Regions from separate parts of the Streptomyces sp. NPDC041814 genome, predicted to be linked through region 3. Evidence: riboswitches for the same ligand, from Rfam matches in the RefSeq annotation. Region 3 holds a riboswitch; each other region holds the start of a gene.
What was found. A riboswitch is a leader RNA that binds a small molecule or an ion and turns the genes downstream of it on or off. The one in region 3 is predicted to bind cyclic di-AMP.
Positions count from the first base shown of each region.

Region 1: it holds a riboswitch for cyclic di-AMP, as region 3 does, so the genes downstream of both, ACZ6C6_RS20945 (transglycosylase family protein) here and ACZ6C6_RS25835 (M23 family metallopeptidase) in region 3, are expected to answer to the same signal.
Region 2: it holds a riboswitch for cyclic di-AMP, as region 3 does, so the genes downstream of both, ACZ6C6_RS17870 (C40 family peptidase) here and ACZ6C6_RS25835 (M23 family metallopeptidase) in region 3, are expected to answer to the same signal.

Region 1 covers NZ_JBVJAM010000008.1:91,815-99,298, forward strand. The annotation lists gene ACZ6C6_RS20925 (Ppx/GppA phosphatase family protein) at 1-408, opposite strand, end outside; gene ACZ6C6_RS20930 (DUF501 domain-containing protein) at 422-961, opposite strand; gene ACZ6C6_RS20935 (FtsB family cell division protein) at 1,032-1,502, opposite strand; gene eno (phosphopyruvate hydratase) at 1,601-2,881, opposite strand; gene ACZ6C6_RS20945 (transglycosylase family protein) at 3,181-3,897, opposite strand; cyclic di-AMP (ydaO/yuaA leader) riboswitch at 3,902-4,070, opposite strand; gene ACZ6C6_RS20950 (transglycosylase family protein) at 4,356-5,405, opposite strand; gene ACZ6C6_RS20955 (cytochrome P450 family protein) at 5,512-6,858, opposite strand; gene ACZ6C6_RS20960 (nucleoside triphosphate pyrophosphohydrolase) at 6,869-7,484, opposite strand, start outside.
Region 2 covers NZ_JBVJAM010000006.1:246,701-254,184, forward strand. The annotation lists gene ACZ6C6_RS17855 (GNAT family N-acetyltransferase) at 1-144, opposite strand, end outside; gene ACZ6C6_RS17860 (C40 family peptidase) at 187-1,233, opposite strand; gene ACZ6C6_RS17865 (hypothetical protein) at 1,542-1,895, shown strand; gene ACZ6C6_RS17870 (C40 family peptidase) at 1,942-3,108, opposite strand; cyclic di-AMP (ydaO/yuaA leader) riboswitch at 3,107-3,258, opposite strand; gene pcrA (DNA helicase PcrA) at 3,420-5,858, shown strand; gene ACZ6C6_RS17880 (M23 family metallopeptidase) at 5,915-7,312, opposite strand.
Region 3 covers NZ_JBVJAM010000011.1:19,421-26,904, reverse strand. The annotation lists gene ACZ6C6_RS25855 (SHOCT domain-containing protein) at 20-430, opposite strand; gene ACZ6C6_RS25850 (hypothetical protein) at 544-840, opposite strand; tRNA gene ACZ6C6_RS25845 (tRNA-Met) at 1,111-1,184, shown strand; gene ACZ6C6_RS25840 (PP2C family protein-serine/threonine phosphatase) at 1,351-2,514, shown strand; cyclic di-AMP (ydaO/yuaA leader) riboswitch at 2,724-2,877, shown strand; gene ACZ6C6_RS25835 (M23 family metallopeptidase) at 2,889-4,052, shown strand; gene ACZ6C6_RS25830 (aldo/keto reductase) at 4,234-5,178, shown strand; gene ACZ6C6_RS25825 (PrsW family intramembrane metalloprotease) at 5,182-6,753, opposite strand; gene trmB (tRNA (guanosine(46)-N7)-methyltransferase TrmB) at 6,804-7,484, opposite strand, start outside.

The sequences.
Region 1 (7,484 bases), on a different contig from region 3:
GTACGGCTTCGCGAGGTCGTCGCGCCCGGTCAGCTCCTTGGTCGCCCCGGCGAACGAGAACGCGGCCTCCTGGTCCCCGCTGATCACCTCGGGCTCGACGCCCAGGATGTCCACCACGCCGCGCACGAATTCGTCCCGGTTCTCCGCGTCCCGGGAGGCGGAGGTGGCGACGAAGCGCACCTTCTCGGCGCCGTGCTCCTCGATCACCGCCGCGTAGGTCCGGCAGACGGCGAACGTGCGCTCCAGCGCCTCGGGGGCGAGCCGGCCGGTCCGGTCGACGCCCTGCCCCAGCCGGACGACCTCCATCCGCCGGGCGTGCTCGACGAGCTCCCCGGTGACCGGATCGGCCTCCGCGACCAGCAGGCGGATCGAGTTGGTGCCGCAGTCTATGGCGGCCACGCGCGTCATGTCCGGCGCCCCCTCAGCCCTCGTCCGTGCCCTGGTCGCCGCACGGCGACACGCACGGGCCCTTGCGCCACCACTCCGGGAGCATCGCGATCGCCTCGTCGCCCAGCGGGTTGACGCCGGGACCGGCCGCCAGCGAGTGCCCGACGAGCACGTGCAGGCACTTCACCCGGTCCGGCATGCCGCCGGCGCTCGGGAAGCCCTCCAGGACCTCGATGGCGTCGCGCCGCGCGATGTAGTCCTCGTGCGCCGCCCGGTAGGCCGCCGCGAGCTCGGGGTCCTTGCCCAGGCGCTCGGTCATCTCCTTCATGACCCCGTTCGCCTCCAGCGTGCCGATCGCGGACGCGGCGCGCGGGCACGTCAGGTAGTACGTCGTCGGGAACGGCGTGCCGTCCTCCAGCCGGGGCTGCGTCTCGACCACGTCCGGGTTGCCGCACGGACAGCGGTGCGCGATGGCGCGCAGCCCGCGCGGCGGGCGGCCCAGCTGCTGCTGGAACGCGGCGATGTCCGCCTCGGTGGGAAGGGTGGGCTCGGTCTGGGGAGGGGGCGTTTCCATGCCTGCCTAGGGTGCTGATCGGACTGCTCGAACCGCGGGTTCTGCAGAGGTACGGGGATGGGGACGGCCGTCAGCCGCGGTCGGCGCTGTCCACGCCGTCCCACAGGTTGGAGTGCCAGGGCCGGTCCGTCTCGGCCGGCTTCCCGTTGCGCTCCTTGACCGCGTCGGGATCGACCACGGTGTAGCCGGTCTCCCCCGGAAGAACGTAGTGCAGGTGCTCACGGGCCAGCCGCTTGATGTACGCGTCGTCCTGGAGCCGGGCCTTCTGGTCCCGCAGCTCCTCGGTGCGCGCCTCGGCCTCCCGCGCCTGCCTGCGCTGGTCGGCGATCTCGTCACGCTGCGACACGTACTGACGCATCGGATACGCGAGGGCGACGACCAGGGAGCAGACGACCAGGGCCAGGAAGGCGGCCCGGCCGGTGAGCCGGGAGCGGCGGGCCTGACGCCGGTTCTGGGACCGGTAGACGCGGGCGGCGGTCTGCTCACCGAGCAGCCGCAGCCGGGTCGCGGTGGAGAACCGGTCCCGGTCCTTCACGGCCATGTTCCCGCCTCCCCATTACGACGTCCGTCCCCGCACACGGTACGTGACCGGGCGCGGGGACGGACGGAGGCGGGGGCGGTCGCCCTGCCGGGCTGTGATCAGCCCTTGAAGCGCGGGAACGCCGAACGGCCCGCGTACACCGCGGCGTCGTCCAGGATCTCCTCGATGCGCAGCAGCTGGTTGTACTTGGCGACACGGTCCGAGCGGGCCGGGGCGCCGGTCTTGATCTGACCGCAGTTCACGGCGACGGCGAGGTCGGCGATGGTGACGTCCTCGGTCTCGCCGGAGCGGTGCGACATCATGCACTTGAAGCCGTTGCGCTGGGCCAGCTCGACGGCGTCCAGGGTCTCGGTCAGCGAACCGATCTGGTTGACCTTGACGAGCAGGGCGTTGGCGGAGCCCTCCTCGATGCCGCGGGCCAGGCGCTCCGGGTTGGTGACGAAGAGGTCGTCGCCGACGATCTGGACCTTGGCGCCCAGCTTGTCGGTGATGACCTTCCAGCCGGCCCAGTCGTCCTCGTACAGCGGGTCCTCGATGGAGACCAGCGGGTACGCGGAGACGAGCTCCTCGTAGTACTCGGTCATCTCGGCGGCCGAGCGGGACTTGCCCTCGAACTCGTACGAGCCGTCCTTGTAGAACTCCGAGGCGGCGACGTCGAGCGCGAGCGCGATGTCCTTGCCCGGGGCGTAACCGGCCTCCTTGATGGCCTCGATGATGAGGTCGAGGGCGGCGCGGTTGGACTCCAGGTTCGGCGCGAAGCCGCCCTCGTCGCCGAGGCCGGTGGACAGGCCCTTGGTCTTGAGGACCTTCTTCAGCGTGTGGTAGACCTCGGCGCCCCAGCGCAGGGCCTCGGAGAAGGACTCGGCGCCGATGGGCGCGATCATGAACTCCTGGATGTCCACGTTGGAGTCGGCGTGCGAGCCGCCGTTCAGGATGTTCATCATCGGAACGGGCAGCAGGTGCGCGTTCGGGCCGCCGAGGTAGCGGAACAGCGGGAGGTCGCTGGCCTCGGAGGCGGCGTGGGCGACGGCGAGGGAGACGCCGAGGATGGCGTTGGCGCCGAGCGAGCCCTTGTTCTCCGTGGCGTCCAGGTCGAACATCGCCTGGTCGATGAGGCGCTGCTCGGTGGCGTCGTAGCCGACGAGCTCCGGGCCGATCTGCTCGATCACGGCGAGGACGGCCTTCTCGACGCCCTTGCCCTGGTAGCGGTTGGGGTCGCCGTCACGAAGCTCAATGGCCTCGAACGCGCCGGTGGAGGCGCCGGACGGAACAGCAGCACGACCGGTGCTGCCGTCGTCGAGGCCGACCTCGACCTCGACCGTGGGGTTGCCCCGGGAGTCGAGGATTTCCCGGGCTACGACGACGTCGATGGACGGCACGAGGCATCTCCTTCTGGGATATGACGCTGGTTGTGCAGGGTCACTTTGGCCTTGCGACAAGAGCCTAACCGGCCCGGCCGTCGGCGTCGGCCGACCGCCCGTCCCCTGGGACGAAAAAGGACCCAAGGGCGGGCATACCGGGCCGAAAGACCGGATAACTACTGACCAGTAACTACAACAGTTGAACGATCACGGGCCGCCCGCCGGCCCCAATGCGGCGTGCCCCGGCCCGGCACACACGGGGGGAGAGTGCGTGCCGGGCCGGGGCGGCCTGAGCGGTCAGCGAGGAGGGGCCGCGGTTACTTCGTCAGGTGGAGCTGCTGGCCCGGGTAGATCAGGTCGGCGTCCTGGACGATGTCCTTGTTCAGCTTGAACAGCTGCTCCCAGCCACCCTTGACGTGGTGGTCCGCGGCGATCCCGCTCAGCGTGTCACCGGCGACGACCTTGTACTCGCCGTCACCCTTGGCGACCTTCTTGCCGGTGGGGGTGGTGACCGTCTTCTTCGGGGCGTCCGAGCGGTCGGAGCGGTTGGTGGCCGGGGCCTCGGTGCGCTCGGCCTTCTTCGGGGCGGCCTCCTGCTTGGGGGCGGCCTCCTGCTTCGCGGCACCGGAGCCGGTGTCGACACCCGGGTCGACACCGTCGTTGGTCAGGTTTCCGGCACCGGCGCAGGACCAGGCGCCCGGGCCCTGCATGTCGAGGAGCTTCTCGGCGGTGGCGATCTGCTGGGCCTTGGTGGCCAGGTCGGCGCGGGGCGCGTACTGCGTACCGCCGGCGGCGGCCCAGCTGGACTGGGAGAACTGCAGGCCGCCGTAGTAGCCGTTGCCGGTGTTGATCGACCAGTTGCCGCCGGACTCGCACTGGGCGACGGCGTCCCACGTGGCGACGGAGGCGGCGGAGGCGTTGGTCGCACCCATCAGCGGCACGGCAACGGCGGCACCGGCGACACCGGCGAGCGTCGCGACACGGACGGCCTTGGAGGGGCGGCGGTGCTTGTTGCCCTTGCGGTTGAACAGCATCGAGTCTTCTCCTCACCGACGCCTGCGAGGTGAGCTGTCGGGTTCGGGCCAAGTGAGTTGCCCGGCCGCGCTCCTGGCGCGACTTCACCCCTAGCCGGCCCCGGTTCGTCTCCCGACGACCGGGCCCAGCGCCTACCTGGGTCCCCCGCTCCTGCCTACGGCGCTTTCGCGTCTGTTCCCCCCGACCGACGGCAGGATTCGGCGTGACGGTCGACGGGGCCCGCGGTGCGAGCGGTTCCGACCGTAATCACACCCACCGGCCATATTCAAAGAAGGACATACCGGATAATCATCCCGTAAGAGCATCCGATGAACCCTCATTTGTGCAGGTCGGAAGGGATGCGGCGGGACCTCCCGGACAAGGGGCGTCAGTTCACGCAAAGAGACCCATGTCTCACTCGGTCAAAAGTGGGACATGGGCCTCTTAAACCACCCAAAGCACAAAGGGCTCTAACGGCTCATCCGGCGCTCGCTGCGGCCCGCTCCGGGGCCGTGTCACCCAGGCCCAGATCGAGGTTCTGGCCGGGCAGGATGAGGTCCGGGTCGGAGCCCACCTCGCCCTTGTTCGCCTCGTACAGCTCGGGCCAGCCGCCGGGCAGGTCCTGCGCGTCGGCGATCGCCCAGAGGTTGTCGCCCGGCCGCACGGTGTACGTGCCGTCGGCCGGCCGCGTGGCGCTGTCGCGCGCGTCGCCGTCACCCCGCGAAGCGTGCCGGCCGGCATCGCGCCCGTCGGCCGCCCGGGCGGCGTCGTCGGCGGCCGGGGCGCCCCGGTGCTTGCCACCCTTCGCCCCCGCGTCGTCCGTCGCACGGGCGGAGGGGTCCGCGGAGGGGTCGGCCGAGGGCGCGGAAGAGGGGTCGGCCGAGGCGGACGGGGTGTCGGACGGAGTGCCCGAGGGGTCGGCGGACGGGGAGGCGTCGGCCTCGGCGCTCCTGCCCGCATGCTTGCCGGAGCTCTTGCCGGCGGCCTTGCCCGTGGTGGCCGCGCCGGACGCCTCGTCCGAGGGGGTGGCCGACGCGTCCGAGGAGGCGTCGTCCACCGGGTCGGTGCCGAGACCGGCGTCGAGGCCCGAGTCGGCGCCCCGCGCGGGCTCGCCCGCGTCCTCGTCGCCCGGGTCCACGTCCGCCGCGCCCGCGGCCTTGGTGAGCCCGGAGATCACCGCACAGCTCGGCCACGCCTTCGGGCCCTTGGCGGCCAGGACCCGCTCGGCCACCGCGATCTGCTGCGAGCGGCTGGCGAGGTCGGCGCGCTCGGCGTAGGCCTCACCGCCGTACGCCTTCCACAGCTCCGGCGTGAACTGGAGGCCGCCGTAGGAGCCGTTGCCGAGGTCGGCGCTCCACATCCCGCCGCTCTCGCAGTCGGCCACCCGGTCCCAGGTCGTCGCGTCCGCGGCGTGTGCGCTTGCCGCGCCGAGCAGCGGGATGGCGATGGCCGAGCCGGTGACGCCTGCGGCGACCACGATCGCGGGTGCCTGACGAGGGCGGCGGTGTCTGCCGTTCGCGGAGCCCATGGGAGATGCCTTCCGTGTGACTGACAAGCGACTGGAGAGTCGAACGGTGAACCTAGCGAAACTCGAACGTGAGTCACAAGTCGATGCAGCAGAGATCACGTGAAAGTCACAGAGTTGACGGAGTGTCACTTTCCTCGGTGCGCGCTCCCGGCGTGAAGTGCACCGGCAGGGTGCGCAGTCCGCGCATGATGAGCCCGCCACGCCACCGCAAATCGCCCGATTCTCCCGCGAGTCGCAGGTCCGGAAGGCGTGTCAGCAGGGTGGCGAGCGCGGCCTGTCCCTCCAGCCGGGCGAGCGGCGCTCCCAGACAGTAATGAATGCCGTGGCCGTAGCCGAGGTGCTGATTGTCACTCCGAGACAGGTCCAGGGTGTCCGGCCCGGCGAACCGCTCGGGGTCCCGGTCGGCCGCCGCGAGCACCACGAGCACCGGATCGCCCTCGGCGACGCGCTGCCCTCCGATGGTCAGCGGCTCGGTGGCGAACCGCCAGGTGGCGAGCTCCACCGGGCCGTCGTAGCGCAGCAGTTCCTCGATGCCGGTGGCCAGCAGTTCGCCGTCACCCGCCGCCAGCGCATGGTGCAGCCGCTCGCGCTCGGCGGGGTGGTTCAGCAGGGTGTGGACGCCGTTCCCGATCAGGTTCACGGTCGTCTCGAAGCCGGCGAAGAGCAGGATGAAGGCCATCGCCGCGGCCTCGTTCTCGGTCAGGTGCTCGCCGTGGTCGCTCGCCCGGATCAGCCCGGAGATGAGGTCGTCGCCCAGGTCCTCGCGCTTGCGGTGAATGAGTTCGAGCAGATACGCCCGCATCTTCTTCACGGACCGGGCGACCCCGCCGCGCGGCCCGCCGCCGTGCCGGATCATCATGCCCGCCCAGTCCCGGAAGTCGTCCTGGTCCTCGCGGGGCACGCCGAGCAGGTCGCAGATCGCGTAGATGGGGAGCGGGAAGGCGAACTCGTGGATCAGGTCGGCCTCCCCCTTCTCCACGAACCCGTCGATGAGCCGGTCCGTCAGCTCCTGCACCCGGGGCGCGAACTGCGCGATGCGCCGGGGCGTGAACGCCTTGGAGACCAGGCGGCGCAGCCGGGTGTGGTCGGGCGGGTCGATGTTGAGCAGGTGCGTCATCAGCTCGGCCTTGCGCTCCCCGGGGATACCGGTCTTCCCCTTGGCGTGCGCGGGCTCTGCGTGGTGCGCCGGGTTCTTGGACAGCCGGGAGTCGGCGAGGGCCTGCCGGGCGTCCGCGTACCGGGTGACCAGCCATGCCTCGACCCCGCTGGGCAGCGTGGTGCGGTGCACGGGGCTGTGCTCGCGCAGCCAGGCGTACGCGGGGTACGGGTCGGTCGCGAACTCCCAGGTGAAGAGCTCGGGCGCGGGCGGTACGGCGGCGGAAGAGGTGTGGGCGGGGCAGCCGGCGGGTACGGAGGCGGCTTCGGCGGGGCGGTCGGCGTGGCTGTCGTTCACTTCCCCGACGTTATCCGGTGCTCTCCGCCGTCCGGATCGCGTCCCGGTACGCGCGTCCCGCGGCGCGCAGCGCGGCCTCCGGGTCGACGCCCTCCTCCTGGGCCTGTACGGCGAGGGCGAGGAGGCGGTAGCCGATGCCGTCGCCCTCGGGGAGCGGCACGTCGAGTCCGGCGGTACGGACCCGGCTCGCGAGCTTGGCGGCGAGCGCCAGGCCGGGCTGGCCGACCGGTACCCCGTCGGTGACCGACGCACGCTGCTTCTCGATCGCCTTGGTGCGCAGCCAGTGCGCGTGGACGTCCTCCGGGGTCTCGGCGGTCTCGTCGCCGAAGACGTGCGGGTGGCGGTGGATCAGCTTCTCGATGAGCGTGCCGGCGACGTCGTCCACGGAGAACGGCTCCTCGCCGCTTCCCGGGATGCCTTCCTCCGCGATGCGCGCGTGGAAGACCACCTGGAGCAGTACGTCCCCCAGTTCCTCGCGCAGTTCGTCGCGGTCGCCGTCCTCGATCGCCTCGACCAGCTCGTACGCCTCCTCGATGGCGTACTTGGCGAGGCCCTCGTGGGTCTTCTGCGAGGTCCACGGGCACTCGACGCGGATGCGGTCCATGACCTGGACGAGGTCGAGGAGC
Region 2 (7,484 bases), on a different contig from region 3:
CCCCTGGTCCGGGATCGCGTAGTTGGCGTACTTCAGCGACCAGCCCGGGTTGTAGCGGATCACGAACGGCCCGACGCGGACGTGGTCCGGGGAGCGCAGGGTGAGCGTGCGGGCGTGGGTCTGGACGTCGGCGTCCATGGGCATGTTCGGGTGTCCTTCGGGCCGTTGAGTTCGAGGGCCCGGAGCCTATGCCACCCGGGTCGCCCCCGCGAAGGGCATTTCGTCGATGGGCGCGATCCGGACCGGGGCGCCGGGGCGCGGCGCGTGGATCATCCGGCCGTTCCCGATGTACAGGCCGACGTGGCTGACGCCCGAGTAGAAGAACACCAGGTCCCCGGGGGCCAGTTGGGACCGCGGCACCCGCTGCCCGGCGTTGATCTGGGTGTACGTGGTCCGGGGCAGTGACACCCCGGCGGCGCGCCAGGCGGCCTGGGTGAGCCCGGAACAGTCGAAGGAGTTGGGCCCGGTCGCGCCCCACACGTACGGCTTGCCCAGGGCGCCGTATGCGAAGGCGACCGCCTGGGCGGCGCGCGAGTCGGGCGCGGCGACGGCGGCGCGCGGGGCGCCGCGGTCGGCGTGACCGGCCCCGCGCCCGTCCTCGGAGGCGTTGTAGGAGGCGCGCTCGGCCGGGGTGAGGCGGGCGAGGAGGCGACGGGCCTCGGCCAGCTTGGCGCGGACGGTCGCCCGGTGCTCCTTCAGGGCGGCCTGCCGGGAGGCCAGCTCGGTGAGCTTCCCGGCCGCCTCGGCGCGCACCTGGGCGATCTCCGCGACCTGGCGGCGCACCGAGCGCACCTCGGCGGCCCGGCGCTCCCCGGCCCGCTCCGCGTAGGTGGCCCGACGCAGGTACTGGTCCGGGTCGGAGGAGAGCGCCAGCTGCACTGAGGGGTCGATCCCGGCGGAGCGGTACTGCGCGGCGGCGTACGCGCCGAGCACGTCGCGGGCGGTGTTGAGGCGGGCGGTCCTGCGGGCGGCCTCGTCGCGCAGGGCGTCGACCGATTTCGCGGCGGCGGTCGCCTCGGACTTCGCGCCGTTGTACTTCTCGGTGGCGACCTCCGCCTCCCGGTACAGCCGGTCCACCTGGGCCTTGACCTGCCGGGCGGTGGGCGCGGGGTCCGCGTGCGCGGCTCCCGGCAGCACGGCGGCCGTCGCGGCTCCGGCGACGGCGAGGGTCGCCGCGGTGCGGGCCGCGGAGGCGGTGGTGAGGCGCTGCCTGGGTTTGCGATGCGCTGCCACGGGGGCGGGCGTCCTTCCGTGCGACGGCCCGGCGGGGTCTACCGGCGGGATTCTCCGGTGGCCGGCGAGGACGGTTCTGGTCCACGGCCACCGGGAAGGGACGCTAATCCGAGGTCACGGGAAGGTGTCGTTATGACCGCTATTGCCTGCTCTTGGCGTGGCATTGTCACCGGATGACCGCTCGTGGCGCATGGGTGACCGGGAAAAGGGTCACAGAATCAGGCAAAAAGTGCATTCATCATTCAAGCGGTCCGTAGGCCCCACCCTGCCCGGAGCGGTCCGGGGAGAGGGCTCTAGGGTGCGGAACCATGCGCGTACTCATCGATTTCGTCGTCGCCCTGCACATCATCGGCATCGCCGCCCTGCTCGGCGGCTTCCTCGGCCAGATGAAGGCGATGAAGGCCGGCACCGCCCGGTTCGTCCCCGGCATGCTGCACGGCGCGCTGACCATGCTCGTGACCGGCATCGCCCTGGTCGGCCTGGACCAGGCCGACGACCACCCCGTGAACAACGTCAAGATCGGCATCAAGCTGCTGTTCCTGGTCGTGATCCTGGGGCTCGTCTACGTCAAGCGGGACGAGGAGAAGGTCGAGAAGGGGGCCTTCGCGGCGGTCGGCGCGCTGACCCTGGCGAACATCTTCATCGCGACGCTCTGGACCTGAGCGGCCATGCCGGGCCGGCCCCGCGCGGGCCGGCCCTGCTCCCCGGTCAGGCCGGGCGCACACTCCCGTAGATCGGCATGTAGTAGATCGACTCCTCGCGCACATTCGCCCCGGGCTTCGGCGCGTGGATCATCATCCCGTCGCCCTTGTAGATCCCGACGTGGCTGATGTCGTCGTAGAAGAACACCAGGTCACCGGGTTGCAGATCGGCCGTGGCGATCCGCGTCCCGACGTTCACCTGGTCCCAGGTGGTGCGCGGGATGTCCACGCCCGCCGCCTTCCAGGCCGCCTGCGTCAGCCCCGAGCAGTCGTACGAGGCGGGGCCGGTCGCCCCCCAGACGTACGGCTTGCCGATCTGGGCGCGGGCGAACGCGAGAACCTTCTCCGCCTTCGTGGAGGCGCTGCTCCCGGAGTCCGTACCCGTGCCCGTGCCCGAACCCGAACCCGAACCCGTCTCCGTACCGCTGCCGCCCGACTCCTCGGCCTTCCGCTCGGCCTCCTTACGGGCGGCGGCCTGCTTCTTCGCCAGCTCCGCGGCCTTGCGCTCGGCCTCCGCCTCCTTCTTGCGCTCCAGCTCCGCCAGCCGCGCCTTCTCCTCGGCGGTCAGCTTCGACAGCAGCGTCCGGGCCTCGGTCAGCTTCGTCTGGACGTTCTGCTTGCTGGTGCGCAGCGCGGCCTGCGACTCGGTCAGCGTCTCCAGGCTCTCGACGGCCGCGGCCCGCTGCTCGGACGCCTTCGCCTGCTGCGTACGGAACTCCGTGACCGCCTGCTGCTGGCGCTCGGCCATCCGGTCCATGAGGTGCGTCTGGTCGAAGAACGACTGCGGGTCGTCGGCCAGGAAGAAGGTCGCGGTCGGCGCGAGGCCGCCGTTGCGGTACTGGGCGGCGGCGTAGTTGCCCAGGGTCCTGCGGGCGTCGTTCAGCTTCTCGGTGCGCTTGGCCACGTTGTCCAGGAGCGTGTCGACCTTGGACTTCTGCTTGTCCGTGGCCTCCTTGGCCTGGTTGTACTTCTGGGTCGCGCTGCCGGCCTGCCGGTAGAGGTCGTCCACCCTCTTCTGGACTTCCTTGATGCTCGGCTTCGGCGTGGGCGCGGCCATCGCGCTCTGCGAGGACAGCAGGGTCACCGAGGCCAGCGCGGCCGAGGTCAGCCCGACAGCGGGGACGGTGGAGCGCACCCGGGTGCGCGGTTTGCGATGCGACGCCAAGGCCGGCATCTCCTTCCGTGGACCGCCTACCGGGTTAGCTGTCGGGTTCGGGCGGAACGGAAGGCTGCCCTACGGTCCCGTGGGGGAAGGACCGATTCACCCCGGTGCTGCGTGTGGGTCCCCGGTTCCGGGCGGGCCCGGATTCGGCGCGGCGGCCCGCTCGGCGTAGGTCGCCTCTGGGGGTACGGGCCGTCCGAACGTGCACGCTAGCCAACGCATGGGGCCGCTGTGAAGGTTGGTGTGCGATATGCCCGATACATTTCCGTGACCTTTTGGGAGCGGGGCTCTCTGTCAGTGGAGAGCTTTAGACTCGGACAGCGATGAGCAGCCTCTTTGACGACAGTTTCCTGGCCGGCCTCCAGCAGGAGGAGGACGCGCCCCCGCCGCCCCCCGAGGACTCCGCACCCGAAGCGGTGCCGGAGGACCTTTTCGCGGGCGTGTTCGACGGGCCCCCGCCGCCCCGGGACGCGTACTACCGCGACGGTGCGCACCGCCCCGTCATCGACCCCGAGGCGCTGCTCGACGGGCTGAACACCGAGCAGCGCGCCGCCGTCGTGCACGCCGGGTCACCCCTGCTCATCGTCGCGGGCGCCGGCTCCGGCAAGACCCGGGTGCTCACCCACCGCATCGCCCACCTGCTGGCCGAGCGGGGCGTCCACCCGGGCCAGATCCTGGCGATCACCTTCACCAACAAGGCCGCCGGCGAGATGAAGGAGCGCGTCGAGCAGCTGGTCGGGCCCCGGGCCCACGCGATGTGGGTCATGACCTTCCACAGCGCCTGCGTCCGCATCCTGCGCCGCGAGTCCAAGAAGCTCGGCTTCACGTCCTCGTTCTCGATCTACGACGCGGCCGACTCCAAGCGGCTCATGGCCCTGGTCTGCCGCGACCTGGAGCTGGACCCGAAGCGCTACCCGCCGAAGTCCTTCACCGCCAAGGTCTCCAACCTCAAGAACGAGCTCATCGACGAGGAGACCTTCGCCGGGCAGGCGGCCGACGGCTTCGAGAAGACCCTGGCCCAGGCGTACGCGATGTACCAGGCCCGGCTGCGCGAGGCCAACGCGCTGGACTTCGACGACATCATCATGACGACGGTCCACCTGCTCCAGGCGTTCCCGGACGTCGCCGAGCACTACCGCCGCCGCTTCCGGCACGTCCTCGTCGACGAGTACCAGGACACCAACCACGCCCAGTACACGCTGGTACGCGAGCTGGTCGGCCCGGCCGGTCCGGAGAACGCCCCCGCCGAGCTGTGCGTCGTGGGTGACGCGGACCAGTCGATCTACGCCTTCCGGGGCGCGACCATCCGCAACATCCTCCAGTTCGAGGAGGACTACCCGGACGCGACGACGATCCTGCTGGAGCAGAACTACCGCTCCACCCAGACGATCCTGTCCGCCGCCAACGCGGTCATCGAGCGCAACGAGAGCCGCCGTCCCAAGAACCTCTGGACCAACGCCGGCACCGGCGCCCGCATCACGGGCTACGTCGCGGACACCGAGCACGACGAGGCGCAGTTCGTCGCCGAGGAGATCGACCGCCTCACCGACGCGGGGGACGCGAAGGCCGGCGACGTGGCCGTCTTCTACCGGACGAACGCGCAGTCCCGTGTCTTCGAGGAGATCTTCATCCGCGTCGGCCTGCCCTACAAGGTCGTCGGCGGCGTGCGCTTCTACGAGCGCAAGGAGGTCCGGGACGTCCTGGCCTACCTGCGGGTCCTCGCCAACCCCGAGGACACCGTCCCGCTCCGCCGCATCCTCAACGTGCCCAAGCGCGGCATCGGCGAGCGCGCCGAGGCCATGATCGACGCGCTCTCGCTGCGCGAGAGGATCACCTTCCCGCAGGCGCTGCGCCGCGTGGACGAGGCGTACGGCATGGCCGCCCGCTCCGCCAACGCCGTGAAGCGGTTCAACACGCTGATGGAGGAGCTGCGCACCGTCGTGGAGTCCGGTGCTGGCCCCGCCGTGGTGCTGGAAGCGGTCCTGGAGCGTACGGGCTATCTCGCCGAGCTCCAGGCCTCCACCGACCCGCAGGACGAGACCCGCATCGAGAACCTCCAGGAGCTCGCCGCCGTCGCCCTCGAATTCGAGCAGGACCGGGGCGAGGAGGAGGGCGCGGGCACGCTCGCGGAGTTCCTGGAGCAGGTCGCGCTCGTCGCCGACTCCGACCAGATCCCCGACGAGGACACCGACGGCTCCGGCGTCATCACGCTGATGACCCTGCACACCGCGAAGGGCCTCGAATTCCCGGTCGTCTTCCTGACCGGCATGGAGGACGGCGTCTTCCCGCACATGCGGGCGCTCGGCCAGGTCAAGGAGCTGGAGGAGGAGCGCCGCCTCGCGTACGTCGGCATCACCCGCGCCCGCGAGCGGCTGTATCTGACCCGGGCCGCCATGCGCAGCGCCTGGGGCCAGCCCTCGTACAACCCGCCGTCGCGGTTCCTGGAGGAGATCCCGGACCAGCACCTCGACTGGAAGCGGAAGGGCCCGATGGCCGCCCCGGCGGGCCCCACCTCGGGGATCACCTCGTCGCTCTCCGCCTCCCGCGCCCGCTCCGGCCCCTCCGGCTTCGCGACCCGGCGGACCTCGGACAAGCCGACGATCACGCTGGTGGCGGGCGACCGGGTCACGCACGACCAGTTCGGCCTGGGCACGGTGACGGCGGTCGAGGGCGTCGGCGACCAGGCGAAGGCCACGGTCGACTTCGGCGACGACCGCCCCAAGAAGCTGCTCCTGCGGTACGCGCCGGTGCAGAAGCTCTGAGGAACGAGCGGCGGCCGGAGCCCCCGAGGCCCCGGCCGCCGCTCGTTTCCGTCCGCTCAGGTCGGGTTGACCCCGTGACCGCGCAGCCACGGCAGCGGGTCGATCGCCGCGCCGCCGCCCGGACGCACCTCGAAGTGCATGTGCGGGCCGGTCGAGTTCCCGGAGCTCCCGGAGTACGCGATGACGTCACCGGCCTTGACCGGGCCCGAGCGGATACGGGTGCTGCTGAGGTGGCAGTACCAGGTCTCCGTGCCGTCGGCCATGGTCACGATGGCCATGTTGCCGTAGGCGCTGTTGTACTGCGTACGGACCGTGCCGTCGGTCGCCGCCATCACCGGGGTGCCGTACTGGACGGGGAAGTCGATGCCCGTGTGCACGGACATCCAGTTGACGCCCGCCTGCCCGAAGTAGGCGCTCAGCCCGTGCTGCTTGACCGGCAGCACGAACTTGGGGCGCAGGGCCTCCTTGCGGGCGGCCTCCGCCTCGCGCTTCTTCTTCTCGGCGGCCTGCCGCTCCTTCAGGTCGATGCGTTCCTGGGTGCGGCTGGCGCGGTCCGCGAAGTTCTCGGCGTCGGCGCTGAGGCTGGCGAGCTGGTTGTCCAGCTTGTTGTTGGCCGCGACCGGCTTGACCGTGCCGGGGTCGGCGGCGGCCATGGTGGTCGTCGCGTCCTTCTTCGTCTCACCGTCGCCCATGCCGCTCACGGAGGCGGCGGCGATCCCGGCCACGCTCATCACGCAGGCGGAGGGAACAGCGACGGTGAGGAGTGCGGAGCGCTTCGCGGGGGAACGCCTGCGGCTGCGTCCGCCCCGGCGGGGCGCGGCGGGGGCGAGATCGGGGTGGGGCTCGGCGGCCTCGTCCGGCTCGACGTCGTCGGCGGCGCGGCGGTGGGGCTCGTACGGGTCGTAGTCGCCGTGCTCGTACGAGTCGTAGGTCTCGTAGCTCTCGTACGTCTCCGAGGGGGCGGCCTGTTCGGCTTCGTTCGAGGCGGCCGGGCTTTGCACATTTTGCTCTTCGTGCCCGGGCGTGGCGTCGGTGTTCCAGGCGGTGGCGTCGTACACGCCGGTGTCGTACGTCCCCGTGTCGTCCGAGGGCCACGCGGTCGCGGCGGCGGTCCAGGTGGTGGTGTCCCACTGACCGGAGTCGTAGCCGTCTGCCGGCACCCAGGCCGTGGCGGTGTCGTACTGCGGGTGCTGCTGGGCCTGGTAGCCGTGGTGGGCACCGGTGTCCCACTGGGTGGTGGCGTACGCGCCGCCGTATCCGGTCTCACCGCCGGTGTACGGGATGCCGTAGCCCTGCGAGGTGTCGTACGAGGCGTCGTAGGCGCCGTCGTAGGTGACGCCGGTGCCGGGCAGGGAGCCGAAGAGCGGGTCCGTCTCGAAGCTGCCCGTCTCGAAGCTGCCTGTGGAGTAGCCGTCGTATCCGGCATACCCGGCGTGGGGGTGCTGGTCGTTCACCAACTTCTCTCTCGCCTCGGCAGCAGGACCAGGTTCCGGGGGCGTGGGGACCCCGGGAGAACTGGCGGCGACTGTACCCGGCGGTATCCGCAGTCGACAATCTTCGACGGCGCCGGGGCGCGCGGGAAAACGGGCAATCGGCCGTCTTTCGGCGGTGCCCCCACAGAGCCTT
Region 3 (7,484 bases):
CGGGCCGCCGGGGCGGACGTCAGACCAGGAGCTTCGACTTCGCCCGCTGGTACTCCTCCTCGGTGATCGCGCCCTTGTCCTTGAGGTCGGCGAGCTTCGACAGGTCCTCGACGTGACCGCCGCCCCTGTGGCTGCCGCCGCCCTCCGAGCCGGCCGCGTCCCGGATGTACGCCTTGAAGGCGGCGTCGCGCTGCTTCGCCTCCTGGACGTCGCGCTTGCCCATGGACTTGCCGCGGGCGATCACGTAGATCAGCACGCCCAGATAGGGCAGCACCAGCGCCAGGATCAGCCAGCCGGCCTTGGCCCAGCCGCCGAGGTCATCGCTGCGGAAGATGTCCATGATGACTCGGAAGAGGAGGAACAGCCACATGATCCAGAGGAAGAACCAGAGCATCGTCCAGAACAGGTTGAGCAGGGGATAGTCGTCCATCGTCCACTCCCGGAGCCGTCGAAATGGCTGAGTCTGAAATCAGTCATATCGCCATATGGGTCCGTGCGCCCGTTGGAGCGGCGGCCGGGAGGGTGCGCCGTGAGGTGCGGAGGCTACTTCTCCGGCTCGGAGGCGCCGGCCGGAGTGCGGTCGGCCGCGGCCGTCTTCCTGCTGTGGACCATGATGCCGATGAAACCGGCGAGGAACCCGCTGATCAGGCCCGATATCGCGTGGTTGGCCGCGTTGGCCGCCGCGCTGCCCGGGAGGCCGATCGCCAGGTAGTTCACCACCGCGCTCATCACCGCGCCCATCACGCCGCCGATGAGTCCGCCCGTGGCGGCGGCGCGTACGGGTGACGAGGGGGCGGCCGAGGGAGCGGGGGTGTGATCCGGGGCGAGCGGTGCGGCCATGGTCGAAAGCCCTCCAGACAGGCTGCGAGCAGAGACCGGGAGCGGCTCTCCGCGCGCGGGCATGCGCGGTCGGGGGCCTGCTCACACGGGCAGCCCACCGAGCCGGGGGGTGCAGCAGATACCTTGCGACAGAACACATGTTCCTCGCAATACCTTCTCGATTCCAGCACGTTGACGTTCCGCCAGAGGTGGCCGCGGTCCGGGTCGCCGGTGCGCGCGGGGCGGGTGGTCAGGAGAGGGCCGAACATGCCGTAGAGTTGGGTTCAACGACGCGGGGTGGAGCAGCTCGGTAGCTCGCTGGGCTCATAACCCAGAGGTCGCAGGTTCAAATCCTGTCCCCGCTACTGAAGGATCAGGCCCGGCACGCTAGCAGCGTGCCGGGCCTGATGCGTTGTCGGTGCCCGTGTTTCGCCCCATCGGAGGCCGAGGATTCGCCTGGTGGCCGGGCGGGCGCGAGGCTGGGGGAGGCGCGCGGTACCGGCCGCGGCCGCACCGGGCAGGAGACCGCAGGTGGGGAAGTGGGCGCGACGGTGGCGAGGGCGCGGCGGCGCGGGGACCCGTCGCTTCGTCCGGGTGCTGCCTTTGGCGATGATCGTCATCGGGGTGGTGTTCGACCTCCTCACGCCGCCCTCCTTCACCGCCGTCCCGATATTCGCGGCCGCCCCGTTGATCGCCGCGCCCTTCTTCGGCCTGGGCACCACGATCCGGATCGGGATCCTCGCGGTGCTGGCCGTCGCCGGAATCCGGCTCTACACCGGCGATCTGATCGAGGTGGTCTCGTTCATCGAGATCGTCACCGTGCTCACGGTCGCCTTCCAGGCGTGCTTGATCAACCAGGTCGTGCGGCGGGGGAGCGAGCAGCTGGCGTCCGCCCGGATCATCGCCGAGACGGCCATGCGGGCCGTGGTCCCCGAACCGCCCGACCGGCTCGGCGGACTCCAGGTGGCCGCGCGGTACGAGGCGGCGCAGGCGGACGAGTTCGTCGGGGGCGACCTCTTCGCGGCCGCTGACACCCCGTACGGCGTACGGCTCGTGCTGGGCGACGTGCGCGGGAAGGGGCTGGAGGCGGTCGGCGCGGTGGCGGTGGTGATCGGGGCGTTCCGGGAGGCGGCGGAGCAGGAGGAGTCGCTGGAGGGCGTGGCGGGGCGGCTGGAGCACGCGCTGGCACGTGAGTCGGTGCGGCGGAGCAATCTGGACGCGTTCGAGGGGTTCGTGACCGCCGTGTTCGCGGAGGTCCCGCCGGGATCGGCGCGCGTACGACTGGTGAACCGCGGCCATCCGGACCCGTTGCTGCTGTACGGGGACGGCGTGGTGGAGGCGCTGACGCCCTCGGAGCCCGCGTTGCCGCTCGGCATGGACCTGGGGGTGCGGCCGGACCGCTCGGACGAGTGGGAGCTGCCGTCCGGCGGGACGCTGCTGTTCTACACGGACGGCCTGTCGGAGGCCCGTGACGTCGGTGGCGTCTTCTACGACCCGGTGGAGCGGCTGCGCGGGCGGCTCTTCCCGGGCCCCGAGGAGCTGCTGTCCGCGCTGACCGACGATGTACGGCTGCACACGGGGGGCGAGTCGACCGACGACATGGCGCTGCTCGCGGTGGCGCGGCCGGCGGAGGGGCAGCCCGACCGGAGGAGGACGGTGAAGATCGTCAAGAAGGGTGACACGCTGCGTGACTGAGGGGCGCCGCTCTGCATAACATTTGACGCAACGTCAGAAAACACGTAGTGGCTGAACGCCGATCAACTCGCCCGATTCCCCCCGGTTGTGTCCCGTAAGTCCCGGCCGCGCACGTGAACGATCAGTGGGAACAGCTTGGAATCGGACCCGTCTGTCTATTAACGTTCGATAACGCAGCGCGGTTGTCCCAGCCGTCGTCAGGACGGCGCCGCGCGCGTGCGCCGAATCCCGCAAGGGAACCGGGGAACCACCTACATGGGGTGAATCGGGCGTCTTCGTCTTCACAAGAGGCGGAGGGACCCGTAGGAGACCTTCCTGCTCCGAACCCGTCAGCTAACCCGGTAGGCGAGAAGGAAGGAAAGGAGTGCGCCCGCGTGGCGTCCAACAAGCCTGCCCCCGAATCACCCTCCCGGTTCGTGCCCGAGTACGGCGCCGACTACGTGTCCGGCCCCGGCACCGCGTACATCCCGGAACAGGGGAGCGACTACGCGACCGATCGGGGCAACGGCTTCGCCACCGGCGCCGGTCCCGGCTTCCGGGCCGACGACGCCGACTCCGAGCGGACCTGGGAGGAATGGAACCCCACCGAGGAGTCCGTCCGTCCCGTCCGCGGCAAGCACCGCGTCGCCAAGCAGCGCAATGGTCTGGCCCGTAGCTCCACCGTCCTCGGCGTCGGTGTCATCGCGGCCGTCGGCGCGGGCGGCATGGCCACCGCGCAGAGCAAACCGCCGGTCTCCATCTCTCTTCCCGATTCCATCGCGGACAATCTCCCCGACGCCAAGTCCCTTCCCGGCGTGGGCGCGTTGTTCTCCGACAACAGCGAGGCCGAAACCCCCGCCGCCGCTACGGCCGCCGCTCCGCTGACCACCGCCGGTATCACCACGGCCGAGGCCGAGCAGGGCACCACGGACGCCGGCGAGGCGCTGCGTGCCCGCATCCTCCAGCAGGCCGAGCAGCAGCAGGGCGCCGCCGACGCCGAGGCGAAGGCGGCCGAGGAGAAGGCAGCCGCCGAGAAGGCGGCCGCCGACGCGAAGAAGCAGCAGGACGAGGCCGAGGCCAAGGCCGCCGCCGAGAAGAAGAAGGCGGAGGAGGAGGCGAAGAAGAAGGCCGAGGCCCTGCGCCTGGCCAAGCTCGCCGCCAGCTACGCCATCCCCACCTCCTCGTACACGATCACCTCGACGTTCGGCGAGGCCGGCTCGATGTGGTCCTCCGGCTACCACACGGGCCTCGACTTCGCGGCCCCGACCGGAACCCCGATCAAGGCCATCCACACCGGCACCATCAAGTCGGCCGGCTGGTCCGGCGCCTACGGCTACCGCACGGTGCTGGAGCTGGAGGACGGCACCGAGCTGTGGTTCTGCCACCAGTCCTCGATCGGCGTCACGGTCGGCCAGAAGGTCACCACCGGCGACACCATCGGCCGCGTCGGCGCCACCGGCAACGTGACCGGCCCGCACCTCCACCTGGAGGTCCACACCCCGGACGGCACCGGCATCGACCCGATGGCCTGGCTGCGCGCCCGCGGTCTGACGGTCTGAGTCCGCGCAGTACTTTCCGCGGTTGCGGGGCGGCCTTCGCCGTTCCCGGTCCGCGGCCTTCCGAACCCCGGCAGCCCTGACGCACACCCCCCGACGTCAGGGCTGCCGGTCTGCGTGGCCGCCGCCCACCCGGTGTATGCAGCACGGAATAGCGGCCGGGCCGGAAGCCGTTGTTCCTCCTATGACTACACTGCGCGAACTCGGCCCGTCGGGCCTCCAGGTCTTCCCGCTCTGCCTCGGTGGAAACGTCTTCGGCTGGACCGCGGACGAGGACGAGTCCTTCGCCGTCCTCGACGCGTACGCGGCGGCCGGCGGCAACTTCGTCGACACCGCGGACGCCTACTCGCACTGGGTTCCCGGCAACGAGGGCGGCGAGTCGGAGACGGTCATCGGCAAGTGGCTCGCGTCGCGCGGCAACCGGTCCGACGTCGTGGTGGCCACCAAGGTCGGTGCGCTTCCCGGCTACAAGGGCCTCTCGGCGCCGACGATCAAGGCGGCCGCCGAGGAGTCGCTGCGCCGGCTGGGCACGGACCACATCGACCTGTACTACACGCACTTCGATGACGAGACCGTCCCGGTCGAGGAGATCATCACCGCCCTCGACGAGCTGGTGAAGGAGGGCAAGGTCCGCGAGATCGCCGCCTCCAACATCAGCGCCGCGCGGCTGCGCGCCTCCCTCGAATTCTCCGAACGCGAGGGCCTGGCCCGCTATGTGGCGCTCCAGCCGCACTACAACCTCGTCTCCCGGGACACCTACGAGGGCGAGCTCCAGGACACCGCGGCCGACGCCGGGCTCGCGGCCGTCCCGTACTACGCGCTGGCCTCGGGCTTCCTCACCGGCAAGTACCGCCCGGGGACGACCGTGGACAGTGCCCGCGCCGGGAGCGCGGCCGGTCACCTGGAGTCGGAGCGCGGACAGCGGGTGCTCGCCGCGCTCGACGCGGTGGCGCGGGACCGGGACGCCGAGATCGCGACGGTGGCCCTGGCCTGGCTCGCGGCGCGCCCGACGGTCGCCGCGCCGATCGCCTCCGCCCGCACGGTCGGCCAGCTGCCCGCCCTGCTGGCGGTGGCCGGGCTTCAGCTGACGGACGAGGAGCTGTCGACGCTGACGGCGGCGTCGGCGTAGGGATCAGGCCGGCGGCCCGCCGGCGCGGGGCTGCCGGCCGTAGGGCTGCGTCGGATACGGGGGCTGCGGGCTGCCGTACGGGGACGGGCCGCCGTACGGGGACGGGCCGCCGCTGTACGGATTAGGGCTGCCGCCGTACGGGGCCGGGCTGCCGTACGCGTACGGCGCGGGCCCGCCCATGGGCGGCTGGCGGGGCGGCCAGGCGGCCGTGTAGCCGGGCGGCCGCCGGTGGGTGGCCCGGGCCGCGTACGCGAGGGCAGGCCCCGCGATCTCGCGGCGCTGCCACAGGTGGTGCAGCAGCTCCAGCTCGCGTGCGGCGAAGTCCGGATCCGCCCTGCCCCGCCCGGCCTGCCGGCGCAGGGAGGCCAGGGACGTCGCGAACGCCTCGTACTCGGCGACCGAGCGCGCCGCCGCCCTGCCGCGCTCCTTCGCCTCCTTGGCGCGGAGCCTCGCGTAGTCCGGGTGGTACGGATGGCCGGTGGCGCTCACCGCGTACCGTCGGCGTGCCGCGTTCCTGGCCAGGGCGCGGGCCCGCATCGAGGCGAGGGCGCGGGGCTCGTCGGGGGTGAGCCAGCCGGCTTCGGCGTACGCGGGGAGCTCGACGGCCAGGGAGCGGAGCTCCTTGCGGCGGGCCCTGACCACCTGCCAGGTCACCAGGCCGAACACCGGGACCATGAACGCCCCGTACACGATGTAGAAGCCGTACCGGCCGAAGGTCGCCGAGCCGTTCCACAGGGCGTGCATGCCCATGGCGAGGATCAGGCCGAGCAGGGGGACGGCGATGCGCCGCACCCGGCGGCCGGGTGCGGCGCTCGCGGCTATCCCGAGACCGATGCCGGTCAGGACGGTGAAGAGCGGGTGGGCGAAGGGGGTCATGACGGCCCGTACCAGGAACGTCACCACGGTCACCGACGCGAAGCCGGAGTCCAGCTGCTGGTCCTCACCGAAGGCGTTGCCCAGGTAGAGGATGTTCTCGGTGAAGGCGAACCCCGTCGCGGTGAAGCCCGCGGCGACGACGCCGTCCACGATCCCGGTGAACTCCCGTCGGCGGAAGAGGAGGAGCAGCAGGACGGCCGCAGCCTTGGCGCTCTCCTCGACCACCGGTGCGATGACCGTGGCGCCGAGGGTGTCGGCGTTCCCCGGATCGCTGTCGGCTATCCACCGGGTCGCGAACGAGTTGGCGAGGATGGCGACCAGCGCTGCCGCGCACGCGCCCCAGGCGAAGGCGAACAGCAGATTCCGCCACGGGGTCGGGTCGACCCGGTCCAGCCAGCGGAAGGCTGTCATCAGCACGGGGACCGGCAGGACGGCCAGGCCCAGGCCGACGAGGAATCCCTCGGTGCCGGTCTGGTCGCGGACCAGGGCGAGGATCACCACCCCGCAGAGCGCCAGCAGCGTGAAGACGGCGACCACTCGGAACGTCCGATTCCGCCAGAGCAGGCCGACGCGGCGCGGCCGGTATCGCCACTGGCCCCGCGCCGGAACGGCGGCCAGGATCTCGCCGACCCGCTGCTCCTGGAGCACCGGGACGGCCGGCTGATCCCGCCGTTGTCGCTGAACAGACCCGTCGGACACCCCTCGACCCTAACGAGCGGGTCCGACAACGGCCATGGTGCCCGTCGGGCTCAGACGCGTGCGAAGAGCAGGTCGTGCACGACGTGGCCCTTCCCCAGACCCTGGCCCTCGAACCGGGTCCGCGGGCGGAACGCGGGGCGCGGGGCGTAACCGCCGTCGGCCACCGTGTTCTCGAAGAGGGGATGCGCGGTGAGCACGTCGAGCATCTGCTCGGCGTACGGCTCCCAGTCGGTCGCGCAGTGCACGATCGCCCCCGACTTCAGCGGGCCCGCCACCAGGTCCAGGAACTCCGGCTGGATCAGGCGGCGCTTGTGGTGGCGGGACTTGGGCCACGGGTCGGGGAAGTAGACCCGCAGCCCGTCCAGCGAATCCGGCTCCAGCATCTCGCGCAGCAGGATGATCGCGTCACCGTTGGCGACCCGGACGTTGGTCGAGCCGTTCCGGTCGGCGAGGCCGAGCAGATTGCCCTGGCCGGGCGTGTGCACGTCGACGGCGAGGATGCCGGTCCCGGGGTCGTCGGCCGCCATCTGCGCGGTGGCCTCGCCCATGCCGAAGCCGATCTCCAGGACCACCGGGAGGCCGTCGAACATGGCGGGCAGGTCGAGGACGCTCAGCCCGTCGATGTCCAGGCCCCACTTGGGCCAGAGCCGTTCCAGGGCGTTCTGCTGGCCGGGCGTGACGCGGCTGCGGCGCGGCTGGAAGCTGCGGATCCGGCGCTCGTGGTGCGAGCC